Regions from separate parts of the Actinophytocola sp. genome, predicted to be linked through region 1. Evidence: riboswitches for the same ligand, from Rfam matches in the RefSeq annotation. Region 1 holds a riboswitch; each other region holds the start of a gene.

The links. Region 1 has a riboswitch for S-adenosylmethionine ahead of ACRDTB_RS24650 (methionine ABC transporter ATP-binding protein). Riboswitches for the same ligand answer to the same signal wherever they lie in the genome.
Region 2: linked by a shared signal. The riboswitch ahead of ACRDTB_RS24375 (aminotransferase class V-fold PLP-dependent enzyme) and the one ahead of ACRDTB_RS24650 (methionine ABC transporter ATP-binding protein) in region 1 are both predicted to bind S-adenosylmethionine.
Region 3: linked by a shared signal. The riboswitch ahead of thrC (threonine synthase) and the one ahead of ACRDTB_RS24650 (methionine ABC transporter ATP-binding protein) in region 1 are both predicted to bind S-adenosylmethionine.

What each region holds. Positions count from the first base shown of each region.
Region 1 is NZ_JBOHGB010000088.1:8,432-12,953, reverse strand. It holds gene ACRDTB_RS24660 (transglycosylase family protein) at 1-1,450, shown strand, start outside; gene rsmA (16S rRNA (adenine(1518)-N(6)/adenine(1519)-N(6))-dimethyltransferase RsmA) at 1,535-2,395, shown strand; SAM riboswitch class I at 2,489-2,578, shown strand; gene ACRDTB_RS24650 (methionine ABC transporter ATP-binding protein) at 2,758-3,765, shown strand; gene ACRDTB_RS24645 (hypothetical protein) at 3,802-4,522, opposite strand, start outside.
Region 2 is NZ_JBOHGB010000086.1:10,222-14,743, reverse strand. It holds gene ACRDTB_RS24385 (RluA family pseudouridine synthase) at 1-137, opposite strand, end outside; gene lspA (signal peptidase II) at 134-835, opposite strand; gene ACRDTB_RS24375 (aminotransferase class V-fold PLP-dependent enzyme) at 1,046-2,389, opposite strand; SAM riboswitch class IV at 2,423-2,538, opposite strand; gene sthA (Si-specific NAD(P)(+) transhydrogenase) at 2,608-4,011, shown strand; gene ACRDTB_RS24365 (M23 family metallopeptidase) at 4,016-4,522, opposite strand, start outside.
Region 3 is NZ_JBOHGB010000105.1:1,841-6,362, forward strand. It holds gene ACRDTB_RS26785 (hypothetical protein) at 1-235, shown strand, start outside; partial or broken gene ACRDTB_RS26790 (transposase) at 232-783, opposite strand; gene thrC (threonine synthase) at 1,130-2,383, opposite strand; SAM riboswitch class I at 2,395-2,521, opposite strand; gene holA (DNA polymerase III subunit delta) at 2,658-3,635, shown strand; gene rpsT (30S ribosomal protein S20) at 3,951-4,211, opposite strand; gene ACRDTB_RS26810 (AAA family ATPase) at 4,344-4,522, opposite strand, start outside.

The DNA of each region.
Region 1 (4,522 bases):
GGTCAACGCCCGCGCCGCGGCCAGCACCGCGGTCCTGGATGAGGACTTCCGCGTGTGGCGCTCGGAGTTCCCCGACTTCTACGACGACTTCGGTGGTTCGGGCCTCGACGGCTACTCGGGCTCGCTGACCATCACGCCGAACGACGTGCGCACGGCGCTCGGCCCGCAGGCCGACGAGCTGATGGCGTACGCGAACGTCGACGTCGACGAGCTCATCCAGCTGATCAACGCCGAGACCACCGTCCTGCCGATCATCCCGGACGCGCTGTCCGGCGATCGGGTCCGCGCGCTGCCGATGACCGAGGACGAGGTTCCGCCCGAGGTCGCGACCGGCGTCAAGCGGTGGAAGAAGTCGGTCCTCAAGGCGACGATCGCCTCGATCCTGGTCTCGCTGATCGGCGGCGGTGCCGCGGCGATCGCGATGAACAAGTCGGTCACGGTCGACGTCGACGGCCAGGCTCACCAGGTCAACACCTACGCCGACACGGTCGGCGAGGTGCTGGAGAACGAGGGCCTCAACGTCGGCTCGCACGACTCGCTGTCCCCGTCGCCGGCCGCCAGCATCGACGACGGCGGCACGATCGTCCTGCAGCGCGGGCGCCAGCTCCACCTGACCATCGACGGCGAGAAGCGCGATTTCTGGGTGCGCGCGACCACCGTCGAGGACGCGTTGAAGCAGATCAACCTGTCCGCCGAGGGCGCGTGGATGTCGGCGGGGATGGACAGCGAGGTGCCGCTGAACGGCATGGCGCTGGAGATCAAGACCCTCAAGAACATCACGCTGTTCGACGGCGGCAACAAGCCGAAGGCGCTGCAGACCACGGCGGTGACGGTCGACGAGCTGGTCAAGGAGCTCGAGCTCAAGCTGGGCCCCGACGACAGGATCACGCCTCGCGGGAACCTGAAGGTCACCGACGGTGCCGAGGTGCGGATCACCCGTAACGGCGTGACCGTGGTGAACCGGACGGAGAAGGTCAAGCCTCCGGTGCAGGAGGTCGAGGACCCGAACGCGTTGGAGGGCACCGAGGTCGTGCTCGACCCGGGCGCGCCGGGCGAGCGGATCGCGACCTACCGGCTCACGGTGAAGAACGGCGAGGAGATGGCCCGGGTCGAGATCGGCTCGAAGATCACCAAGCAGCCGAAGGCGAAGGTCGTCCGGGTCGGCACGAAGGAGCCGCCGCAGCCGGTGATCTCCGATGGCGCGGTCTGGGACCAGCTCGCGGAGTGCGAGTCCGGCGGCGACTGGGCGATCAACACGGGCAACGGCTACTACGGTGGCCTACAGTTCGACCAGAGCACGTGGCTCTCGAACGGCGGCGACCAGTACGCCCCGCTGCCGCACCAGGCGACCCGCGAGCAGCAGATCGCGATCGCCACCAAGGTCCGCGACGACCGCGGCGGCTACGGTGCCTGGCCCGCCTGCTCCTCCAAGCTTGGCCTGCCCACGTAGATTCCTTTTTGGACACCCCGAGCCCGGACTCGCCTCCCCGAGTCCGGGCTCGGCCCCTGTCCGGGCCCGTCTAGGCTCCTCGAAGTGAGTGACCGTGACGGGGACAGCGCCCTGCTCGGCCCGGCCGACGTCCGGCGCCTGGCCGCCGACCTCGGCATCCGACCCACCAAGAAGCTCGGCCAGAACTTCGTGCACGACCCCAACACCGTCCGCCGCACCGTGGCCGCCGCGCGGCTCACGCCGGACGACGTCGTGGTCGAAGTGGGCCCGGGGCTCGGCTCGCTCACCCTCGCCCTGCTGCCCGCCTGCCGCGCCGTGCACGCCGTCGAGGTCGACCCCGTCCTCGCCGGGCAGCTCCCGCGTACGGTCGAACGACGCGCACCCGGACTGAGCGGCAGGCTGCACGTCATCGAGGACGACGCCGTCCGGATCAGCGCCGACCGGTTCCCCGAGAAGCCGACCGCCCTCGTCGCCAACCTGCCCTACAACGTCTCCGTCCCCGTCGTCCTGCACCTGCTCGCCGAGCTGCCGACCCTGAACAAGGCGCTCGTCATGGTCCAGGCCGAGGTCGCCGACCGGATGGCAGCCGGCCCCGGCTCGAAGGTCTACGGCGTTCCCAGTGTCAAGATCGCCTGGTACGCCACCGCGAAACGGGTCGCCACGGTCCCGCGCACGGTCTTCTGGCCCGTGCCCAACGTCGACTCCGCGCTCGTCCTGCTCGAACGCCACGACGAGCCACGGGCGAACAGGAAAGAGGTCTTCCGGCTCGTCGACGCCGCCTTCGCCCAGCGCCGCAAGACGCTGCGGGCCGCGCTCGCCGGCTGGGCCGGGTCCGCCGAGCGGGCCGCCGAGCTGCTCACCGCGGCCGGCATCGATCCGGGCTCGCGAGGCGAACGACTCACGGTGGACGACTTCTCGACGGTCGTGGCCGCCGCCGCGCGGTGACCCTACGCTGACTGTGACTTGGCAGATATCTGACCAGGTATGGCCGTCGTGACGGTTGCACTTGGCGGGGTTCGTCAGGTTGACTACAGAGGAATTCCATCCCGAGCGGCCGAGAGACCTGGCTCCGAGACGCCGCAGCAACCACCCACCGCGGGCAGGTGCTACCGCCAGGATCGATGGAGGAGTGAGAGATGGTCATGCTGACCACCAGGCGGGTCATCGACCAGTGCCGGCGCACGGTCACGGGTTGTCGTCGCTGACTTCTACCAGCTGACGCCCCACCATCGCCCGAACCCGGGCAGACCGAACACGCAACCCACCGCTTCACACGAGCGGTCATCGCGCCTGGACTGGAGCACATCGTGATCACCTTGGAGAACCTCAGCAAGTCCTTCCGAAGTACGTCGGGCTCGGTCGTGGCCCTCGACGACGTCACCCTCGACGTTCCGACCGGCGTGATCGCCGGCGTCGTCGGCCCCGCGGGAGCCGGCAAGTCCACCCTCGCCCGGGTGCTGTCGCTGCGCGAGCGCCCGGACAGCGGCGTGTTCCGCCTCGACGGGCTCAACACCGGCACCCTCGACGAGCGCACCCTGCGCCTCGCCCGCTCGCGGATCGGCGTCGTCCCCTCCGGCGGCTCGCTGCTCGCCCAGCGCACCGCCGCCGGCAATGTCGCGCTGCCGCTGGAGCAGGCCGGCATGGACGGCCCGAAGCGCCGCGAGCGGGTCGGCAGGGTGCTCGACCTCATCGGCCTCACCCGCCAGGCCGCCACCTACCCCGCGGAGCTCAGCCCGGGCCAGCGCCAGCGCGTCGCCGTGGCCCGCGCGCTCGTCGGCGACCCGGCCGTCGTGCTCGCCGACGACCCGACCGCCGACCTCGACGAGGACGGCGCCGCCGGTGTGCTCGCCGTGCTCGACCGGGCCCGTGCGGAGCTCGGCGTCACGGTGCTCGTCGCCACCCAGGACACCAGCGTGGTCCGCCGCATCGCCGACGACGTCGCCGTCCTGGAGCACGGCCGGCTGCTGGAGAGCGGCCGGATCCTGGAGCTGATCCGCGACCCGGACAGCCTGGTCGCCCAGGCCGTGCTGCCGGCCATCGACCCCGACGCGCGCGGCGACTACCCGCGCGTCGCGGACGTCGTGCTCATCGGCTTCGCGGCGATCGGCTCACTGCTGCCCGAGGCCACCAGCCGGTTCGGCACGGACATCTCCGTGATCGGTGGCGGCGTGACCCGCATCGGTGAGACCCCGGTCGCGCGCTTCCGGGTCGGCCTGTCCGGTGAGCGGACCGACTCCGCACTCGGCTGGCTCGCCGAGCGCGGCGGCGCGGTCCGCCAGCTCGCCCGGGGCCCGCGCGGGGTGGTAGCGGCCTGACGCGGCGGACGGGCCGGCAGGGCCTGGAAGGACGCCTTACGGACACTCAACGTCCGGATGGCGTCCTTCCAGGCGTAGCCCCGCAGGGCGTGGACGGGCGGCCGCCGCGCGGTACGCAGCACGTAGCTCGGCGGTGACCGCGTCGGGCTCGGATCGCAGCCGTGTCGGCAGAGTCTGCACGACGACCACTCCAGCCGCGGCGTAACGGGAGTTCCGCGCAACGGTTCTGGCATAGTCGTCGCGGGAGAAGTGAAACGCGAACGAGTCGATCTCCCAGGCCATCCCGACCTCATCCGCCCAGCCGTCGGGAGTGGCGATGTACCGCCCGTCCGGGCAACGCAACACCACGTTCCATTCGAGTGTTGGCAATCCCGTGCGCGCCCAGACCCGCATCGCGTCGGCCTCGGCGATCGACCGGGCGCCGCCCTCGATGTCCTTCAGCACCTCCCGCACCACAGCGGTGCCCCGCCTGCTGCCTCGCTCCATCTCATACCTCAACCAACCGGGCCGAACGCGGCCACGCTGCACCGCCTCGCTGACCAGCGCGCTCACCGGCTCGACAGCCCTGAGTCGCCGGCAAGTGTCCAGCACCGCCCGATCGAGTGGCGCGACCGGAACATCATGGCGGGTAACCGACTCGGGCATCCGTACCGTGCGTTCGACGATGACGTAGTCGCTCCCGTGCACCTTTCGTCCGTGCGGCACCAACAGGTGAACGCGCCGTTCGTCGGGCACGTTGACCAACCCATGACGACGA
Region 2 (4,522 bases), on a different contig from region 1:
CTGCCGTCGAGGCTCACGTCGCCGGACTCGGCGAGGGCGGCGACCGCGGTACGGGACAGGCCGAGCAGCTTGGCCAGCCCGGCGTCGACCCGCATGCCGTCCAGCCCGTCGGGGACCGGAAGGGTGCGAGCGGTCACGCGTCCGTGTCCTTCGCGGGCTCTTCCTTCGCGTTGATCGTGTCCTCGGTGTCCGCCGCGTCCTTCGGCATCGGGTCCTTCGGCGTCGCGTCCTTCGGCGTCCTGTCCTTCGGCGTCCTGTCCTTCGTCGACGTGCCGTCGTAGTCGCGGCCGAGCAGGGCCATGACCACGATGAGCGCGCCGCCGCAGACGATGGACGAGTCGGCGACGTTGAACACCGGGAAGACGTCGCCGTTGGGGGCGAACGGCGAGAGGAAGTCGACGACGTGGCCGCGCAGCGGGCCGGGCGCGCGGAGGAAGCGGTCGATGAGGTTGCCCAGCGCACCGGCGAGCACCAGGCCGAGCCCGACGGCCCAGCCGATGGAGCGCAGCTTGGGCATGATCCAGATGATCGCGATGACAACGCCCACCGCGATGAGCGTGAGCACCCACGTCATCCCGGTGGCCATGCTGAACGCGGCGCCGGGGTTGCGCACGAGCTGCAGGTAGAACAGCCCGCCGAGCACCCGCACCGGTGCCTGCCCCTCGAGGGCCGCGACGGCGATGATCTTCGTGACGATGTCGGCGGCCAGCACCACCGGCGCCACGACCGCGAACAGCCAGCCGCGGCGGGGCGGCCGGGACGGTTCGGGTGGGGGCGGCTGCTCGGTGTCGGTACGACCCGGCTGCTCCGCGTCGGTACTGGTCTCGTCGCTCACCGGGCCATTGTCCATGGTCGGCGAAACCGGGTGGTCAGCAACCACTCACGTACGCCGCCCCGGCCGGAGGTCGAGCAGGTCGACGTCGCCGCTGCCGGTCAGCCGCATCGGCTCGTTGATCACGACAAGCACGACGCATCGAGGCGATGGTCTGCGCGGCCTCGCGGAGCCGGTCCAGCGCCTCGGCGGGGGCGTTGCCGCGCCGCCAGACTAAAGCGCGGCCAGCAACGGCGGCAGCGGACGCGGGTCGGGCGCGGGGGTCCAGCGGCCGTCCACCTGCTCGTAGTCCGCCGCCGGGCCGTGCGTGACCAGCGAGCGCAGCGCGCCGACGAGACGGTCGACGTGCTCGGCGGTGCTGCCCAGGCCGAGGCTCGCCCGCAGCGCGCGAGTACCCGTGGCGCCGGCCGAGGCGAGCAGGCGGCGGGTCGCGATGTGGGCGCAGAACGCGCCGTCCCGCACGCCGATGCCGTGCTCGGCCGACAGCGCCGCCGCCAGCAGACCCGGGTCCTGGCCGTCGACCGCGAAGCTCACCACGCCCACCCGGTCGCCGCCGAGCAGGGACAGCTCACGCAGGCCCGGCACGCCGGCGAGCCCCGCCCGCAGCCGCGTCAGCAGCGCACGCTCGTGCGCGATGATCGCGTCCCAGTGCCGGCCCAGCGTCTCGCACGCCACCGCGAGCGCGTGCGCGCCGACCACGTTCGGCGTGCCGGCCTCGTGCCGCTCCGGGCCCGTCGACCAGGACACCGCGAGGCGCGAGTCCCGGTCGGCCACCAGCGACGTCGCGCCCCCGCCGGCCAGGTACGGGTCCGCCGCTCGCAGCCAGTCCGCCCGCCCGACGAGCGCGCCGGCACCGAACGGCGCGTACAGCTTGTGCCCGGACAGCACGACGTAGTCCACGTCCAGCGCGCGGACGTCGACCGGACGGTGCGGGGCCAACTGCGCGGCGTCGAGCACGATGCGGGCGCCGTGGTGGCGGGCGATCGCGGCGACGTCGGCCACCGGCCACAGCTCGCCGGTCACGTTCGACGCACCGGTCACCACCACGAGCCGCGGCCCGGTCGGGCAGTCTTGCAGGGCGCGGTCGAGCGAGCCGACCGACGAGATGTGCCGGACCAGCGGCCCGCGCCACGGCAGCAGTGCGGCGTGGTGGTCGGTGTCGAACCGCACCACCGACGTGCCGGTCCCACCTGTTCGCGGCAGCGCGCGGGCCAGCAGGTTCAGCGCGTCGGTCGTGTTGCGGGTGAACACCACGGCGTCGGTCCGCCGCGCCCCGACGAACCGGCGCACCACCTCGCGCGCCCGCTCATAGACCTTTGTGGACACCTGCGAGGCGAGGCCCGCGCCGCGGTGCACGCTGGCATACCAGGGCAACAGCTCGTCGACCGCGTCGCGGACCGCCGCAAGGCAGGGCGCGCTCGCGGCGTGGTCGAGGTTCGCGTACGGCACCCGGCGACCGTCCACCAGCGGCACGGTCAGCCGCGCGCCGACGACGGGCGGAATCGGGCCGGGCAGGCCGCCGGACACGGGTCGGACATGTGGGATGGCGAGCGTCATCGTGAAGCCTCCGGGGTCGGGGCCCCGCCCCGGGGCCCGCGCTTGCCCACCCGCACCTCGCGGAGGGCCTGGTCCTCACCCGGGGCACCCCACCGCGGTTGGAGGGTTGCCGGCCAGCAAGCCGGGGCTTGACGCTGGCACTCATGACCTTCGCGCCCGAAGGTAGCCGATCCGGCCCGGAACTGTCCAACCGCCACCGTGCTTGACACACTCCCCCCATGACTGACTTCGATGTGCTGGTGCTGGGCTCGGGACCCGGGGGACAGAAGGCCGCGATCGCGGCCGCCAAGCTCGGCGCCGAGGTGGGGCTGATCGAGCGGCGCAACATGATCGGCGGCGTCTGCATCAACACCGGCACCATCCCGTCCAAGACCCTGCGCGAGGCCGTCCTCTACCTGACCGGCATGAGCCAGCGTGAGCTGTACGGCCAGAGCTACCGGGTCAAGGAGGAGATCACGATCGGCGACCTGACCGCCCGGACGAGCCACGTCGTCGGCCGTGAGGTCGACGTGATCCGCAGCCAGCTGTCCCGCAACGGCGTCTCGGTGCTGCCCGGCCTGGGCCGGTTCACCGACCCGCACACGGTCCAGGTCTCCGACGGCAGCGGACAGGAGCGCTCGGTGTCCGCGGACAAGATCGTGATCGCCACCGGGACCTGCCCGGCCCGCCCGTCCAGTGTGGACTTCGACGCGCAGACGATCATCGACTCGGACGGGATCCTCGGGCTGGAGCGGATCCCGCGGTCGATGATCGTGGTCGGCGCCGGGGTGATCGGCATCGAGTACGCGTCGATGTTCGCCGCCCTGGGGACCAAGGTCACGGTGATCGAGCAGCGGATGCGGATGCTCGAGTTCTGCGACACCGAGGTGATCGAGGCACTCAAGTACCACCTGCGCGACCTCGCGGTGACGTTCCGGTTCGGCGAGACCGTGGCCGCCGTGGAGCGGCACAAGAACGGCACGGTCACGACCCTGGAGAGCGGCAAGAAGATCCCCGCCGACATGGTGATGTACTCCGCCGGCCGACAGGGCATGACCGACCACCTCGACCTGCCCGCGGCCGGGCTGGCGGCGGACAGGCGCGGCCGGATCAAGGTCGACGGCACGTTCCGCACCGAGGTCGAGCACATCTACGCGGTCGGGGACGTGATCGGCTTCCCCGCGCTCGCGGCCACGTCGATGGAGCAGGGCCGGCTCGCGGCCCACCACGCGTGCGGCGAGCCGGTGCACGAGATGCACGAGCTGCAGCCGATCGGGATCTACACGATCCCCGAGATCAGCTACATCGGCCGCACCGAGGACGAGCTGACCGAGCAGCGGGTGCCGTTCGAGGTCGGCGTCTCCCGCTACCGCGAGCTCGCCCGCGGGCAGATCATCGGCGACTCCTACGGGGTGCTGAAGCTGCTCGTGTCCCCGCAGGACCGCTCGCTGCTGGGCGTGCACGTGTTCGGCACCGGCGCCACCGAGTTGGTCCACATCGGACAGGCGGTGATGGGCTGCGGCGGCACGATCGACTACCTCGTGGACACGGTGTTCAACTACCCGACGCTCGCCGAGTCATACAAGGTGGCCGCCCTGGACGCGACCAACAAGATCCGCCAGATCAGCATGCTGACGGAGTGACACCTCAGCCGTACAGGAACGTCCCCGGGAACGGCACGACCCAGCCGTCGCTCCGCCGGACCGCGTGGCCGGAGTACTGCGTGGCGGCCTCGAAGAACTGCCAGCCGCCGAACGCCTTGCCGTCGACCGGTTCGCCGACCACGGCGGCGACGTCGGAGGACAGCGTCTCGTAGGACACGCCGTGCCAGTCGCCGCCGGCGGCGGGCTCGGCGGCGACCTCGGCCGGCGACGCGGTCAGCAGCCACAGGGTGAAGTGCACGTGCGCGCCGCTGCTGCTGCCACCACACGGCAGGGCGTTGCCGATCGTGCCGAGCACGGTGCCCGGCGCGACCTGCTGTCCGTCCGCCACCTCGATATTCTCCATGTGGTAGTACCCGGTACGCCAGCCCTCCACGTGGTCGATCGTGACCCAGGGGCCACCCGGGCACTGCCAGATGTGGACGGTGCCGTCGAGCGGCGCACGCACGATGCCGTCGGAGGGCGTCAGGTCGATGGCGTTCTTCGGGCCGGT
Region 3 (4,522 bases), on a different contig from region 1:
CACGGTCGCCGGCCGGGAGTACCTGCTGCGCCACGAGCGCCGGTGGCGTGCGAGCCTCGAGCGCGACGGGCAGCCGGTCGCCCGACTGTCCACATCGGACCGTGGGAGGACGATGTCGGCGGTCTACCAGCCGACCGCGGACGTCACCGACGCCAGCGTGGCGGTCGGGCTCGGCATGACGCTGGGCGTCGGCGCGCCGGGATTCCTTGCCAACTTGGTGAATGCGCTGTTCTAGTGTCGTGGGTCGTTGATTCGGCTGCGGCAGGCGGCGAGGGTGTCGGAGATCTGGTCGGCGGTCTTGGTCCAGGCGAATGGTGTGGGTTGGTGTCCCATTCGTTGGTCCATTTGCGGATGTCGGTTTTCGAGTTCGGTGATGCCGCGGCGGGCGGAGCGGCGGAGTTTGCGGTTGGTCAGCTCGGCGAGCCAGCGCTCTACGAGGTTGAGCCGGGAGCTGCTGGTCGGGGTGAAGTGCTGGTGGAAGCGGGGGTGGTGGATTAGCCACCTTGACCATCGGGGTCGTGTGGGTGGCGTGGTTGTCGAGCACCAGGTGATCGGCAGAATCGGCGCGGTGTGATCGATGGCCTGTATCTGGGACGTCTCATCGACCGCGAGCACTAACGCGTTCTCCGGCAGAGCAAGGTAGAGACCGACGATGTCGCGGACCTTGTCCACGAACTGCGGATCGGTCGACAGCTACAGCGTGTGGCTTGAGCTCGAATGCCCGTCAGATCCGCGACACGCGGACTGTGACATCCCGGTCGCCGAGGCCATTGACCGAGTCGACCGACGCTGTCCTGGCCTGGCGTCTCCTCCAACGTCTTTCGTGATCACCTGCTCGACCTGGTCATCGGTGATCATCCGAGGCCGCCCCGGACGCGGCTCATCCGTCAGACCTTCCACCCGACGAACCAGGAACCGAGACCGCAACTTGGACACCACAATCCGCGCTCGCGCAGCCAACGCCTGCGACGGCGTTCGGCGACGACCTCCCCGCCAGCAGAACCTGCCGCTCCTCATCGGAAAGCACCACCGGATCAACCCCTCGGGTTCGGCACACCAAAACCCCTACCAACTACCGGCAACTAACGACTCACGAGACTAGGCTTCGGCGCGCCGAACCAGCGTCCACTTAGGAATCGAGGGCCTCGCGGACCGCATCGCTCGATGGTGGGACCACCGCCTTCGGGCCGACCTCGTCCTGGATGGCGTCCAGGGTCTTCAGACCGTCGCCGGTGATGAGGAGGACAGTCTCGGCATCCGGGTCGAGCTGGCCGGTGTCGATGAGCTTCTTCGCCGTGGCCACGGTGACACCGCCGGCGGTCTCGGCGAAGATGCCTTCCGTCCTGGCCAGCAGGCGGATACCCGCGACGACCTCCTTGTCGGAGACGTCCTCGACCGCGCCGCTGGTGCGGCGCACCGCGTCGAGCACGTACGGGCCGTCGGCTGGTGCGCCGATCGCGAGCGACCGGGCGATCGTGTCCGGCTTCACCGGCCGGACGACGTCCTGGCCGGCCTTGAACGCGGCAGACACCGGCGAGCAGCCCGTCGCCTGGGCGCCGAACACCCGGTAGTCCCTGCCGTCGACGAGACCGAGGTCGGTCAGCTCGCGGAAGCCCTTGTCCACCTTGGTGAGCTGCGCGCCCGACGCGACGGGGACGACCACCTGGTCGGGCAGCCGCCAGCCGAGCTGCTCGGCGACCTCGTAGCCGAGCGTCTTGGAACCCTCGGCGTAGTACGGGCGCACGTTGACGTTCACGAACGCCCAGTCCTCGTGATCCGCCGCGAGCTCGGTGGCGAGGCGGTTCACGTCGTCGTAGTTGCCGTCGACCGCGATCAGTGCGCCGTCGTACACAGCGGTGGTGAGCACCTTCGCGCGCTCGAGCGAGGCCGGGATCAGCACGACCGACTCCCAGCCGGCGCGTGCGGCCGCGGCGGCGACGGCGTTGGCCAGGTTGCCGGTCGACGGGCAGGCCAGCACGGTGAACCCGAGCTGGCGGGCGGCGGCGAGGGCCACGGCGACCACGCGGTCCTTGAACGAGTGCGTCGGGTTGCCCGTGTCGTCCTTGACCCACAAGGACTTGACGCCCAGTGCGGCACCGAGCCGGTCGGCCTTCACCAGGCGGGTGAGGCCAGGGTCGGTGTTCGGGTGGCGATCCACATCGGACGGTACGGGCAGGAGCCGCCGGTAGCGCCAGATCGACTTGGGGCCGGACTCGATGTCCGCTCGGCTGACGTCGCCGAACTCGTAGGCGACCTCCAGCGGACCGAAACATTCGGCGCACGCGAACTCGGCGGCGAGTGGGACCTGGTTGCCACATTCCCGGCAGGTCAGGGCGCGCGCGGGCCCGAGGTCGAGCGTGGTGGTGGCGGCAGTGATCGTCATCGCGAGGTTTCTCCTCATCTGTCCCGCGTGCGGGTCGGAATTGGCACCGTGGTCGTAGCCGTCCTCGCGGAAGACGAATGGCTGACGCCGGTTGCCGGGGCTTCTTCGGGCCGGTCCCTCTGCCCCTCTGGATGAGCGGTGTTCAGTTGTTCACAGACCACGGTACGGCACGACGGGGTGGCCCGGCCAATGTGAGGTCCGTCATCCAACGAGTACGACCAACATGTCACCCGCCCGGCGGCGGGCGCACCCGCGAAGGTGCGAGGATGGCCGGGTGAAGGCCCCAGCCGTGACGCCGCCGGCGCTCCAGCTCGTGCTCGGTGAGGAGGAGCTGCTGGTCGAGCGCGCGGTGCGGGCCGCCGTCGACGCCGCCAAGCTCGCCGATCCGACCGCCGAGCTGACCCGGGTCAAGGTGTCCGACCTGACCCCGCCCGAGCTCGCCGAGCTGGTGAGCCCGTCGCTGTTCGCCGAGCGGCGGGTGATCGTGCTCGAGGGCGCGCACGACGCCGGCAAGGACATCGCCGCGTCGATCACGTCGTACGTGCGCGAGCCGGCGGAGGGCGTGCAGCTCGTCGTGCTGCACACCGGGGGCGGTCGCAAGCCGGCCAAGGATCTGATCACCGCGCTGCGGTCGGCCGAGGCGCACGTCGTGGAGTGTCCGAGGATCACCAGGCCGGCGGACCGGGAGGCCTTCGTACGCAACGAGATCCGGCGTGCGGGCGGCAGGTCCGACGCGGAGGCGGTGAGCGCGCTGATCGACTCGGTCGGTTCGGACCTGCGCGAGCTGGCCTCGGCGGCGGCGCAGCTCGTGGCGGACACCGGTGGCCAGGTGACCGCGGAGGAGGTGCGCCGCTACCACCGCGGGCGGGCGGACGTGACCGGGTTCGCGGTGGCCGAGAAGGCGATCACCGGCGACGTGGCGGGCGCGCTGGAGATGTTGCGCTGGGCGATGCAGCTGGGCGTGCCGCACGTGCTGGTGGCCGACGCGCTCGCGGACGGGGTGCGCACGGTGGCGCGGGTGGCTGGCGCGGGGCGCGCGGACCCGTACCGGCTGTCCTCGGAGCTGGGGATGCCCACGTGGAAGGTGCGCAAGGCGCTGTCACAGTCGCGCGGCTGGCACGCGGCGGGCCTGGTGGCCGCGATGCAGGTGGTGGCCGAGGTGAACGCGGATGTCAAGGGTGTCGCGGTGGACGCCGACTTCGCGTTGCAGCGGGCGGTGCTCCGCCTCGCCGAGGCTCGTCGCCGCACCTGACCGGCGAGCCGGGCGCCCGGTTCACTTGGACGGGTGATGGGCTTGGCCTCCGGCCCCCCGATTTCCAGCCTACCGGCGGGGGCTGACGATTCCGGTTGACGGTCACGGAGCTGGGGATGGCCGTGCGCACTGTGGACAACTCCCCCAGGGGTCCCCCGTTTTCAACGCTAGTGGTGGGGGCTGACGGCAATCGCCGGGCGGAGGTTGGTCCTGTGGACAACTCGTGGAGGTGCCGGGGAGAGGGGGGTCCGGAGACGGCTGTGCCGGCCGCCCACAAAGGACGGCCGGCACAGGCGGGTCAGCTCGGAAGGCGGCTCAGAGTTGGCTGGCGCGCTTGGCCATGGCGGACTTCTTGTTCGCCGCCTGGTTGGCGTGGATGACGCCCTTGCCGGCAGCCTTGTCGAGCTTGCGGGCGGCGTCCCGCATGAGCTCGATGGCCTGCTCCTTCTCGCCCGCCTCGGCGGCCTCGCGGAACTTGCGGATCGCGGTCTTCACCGAGGACTTGACGGCCTTGTTGCGCTGCCGCGCCTTCTCGTTCGTCTTGATCCGCTTGATCTGGGACTTGATGTTCGCCACGCGTGTGCTCCTCGATGTCGATCACGGAATTCCGTGCCGCGTTCAGGTGGCCTCACCGAAACGGCGAGCTTCCTCCAGGGCGGAATGCCACACGGCAACGACGTACGAGGATAACAGCGGGTCACCGCGGTCTCATCGGCGGCCGCCCAGCATGCTCCGCGTCAGCGCCTGCTGCTGGGACATCAGCTCGTCCAGGGCCGCCCGCAGGGCCGGCTCGTCGAGGCCGGAGCCCGACGTGACCGACTTCAGCACGGCCCGGCGCACCCACTCCCTGACGAACGACGCGGTCACCCCGTCGGTCGCCGCCACCA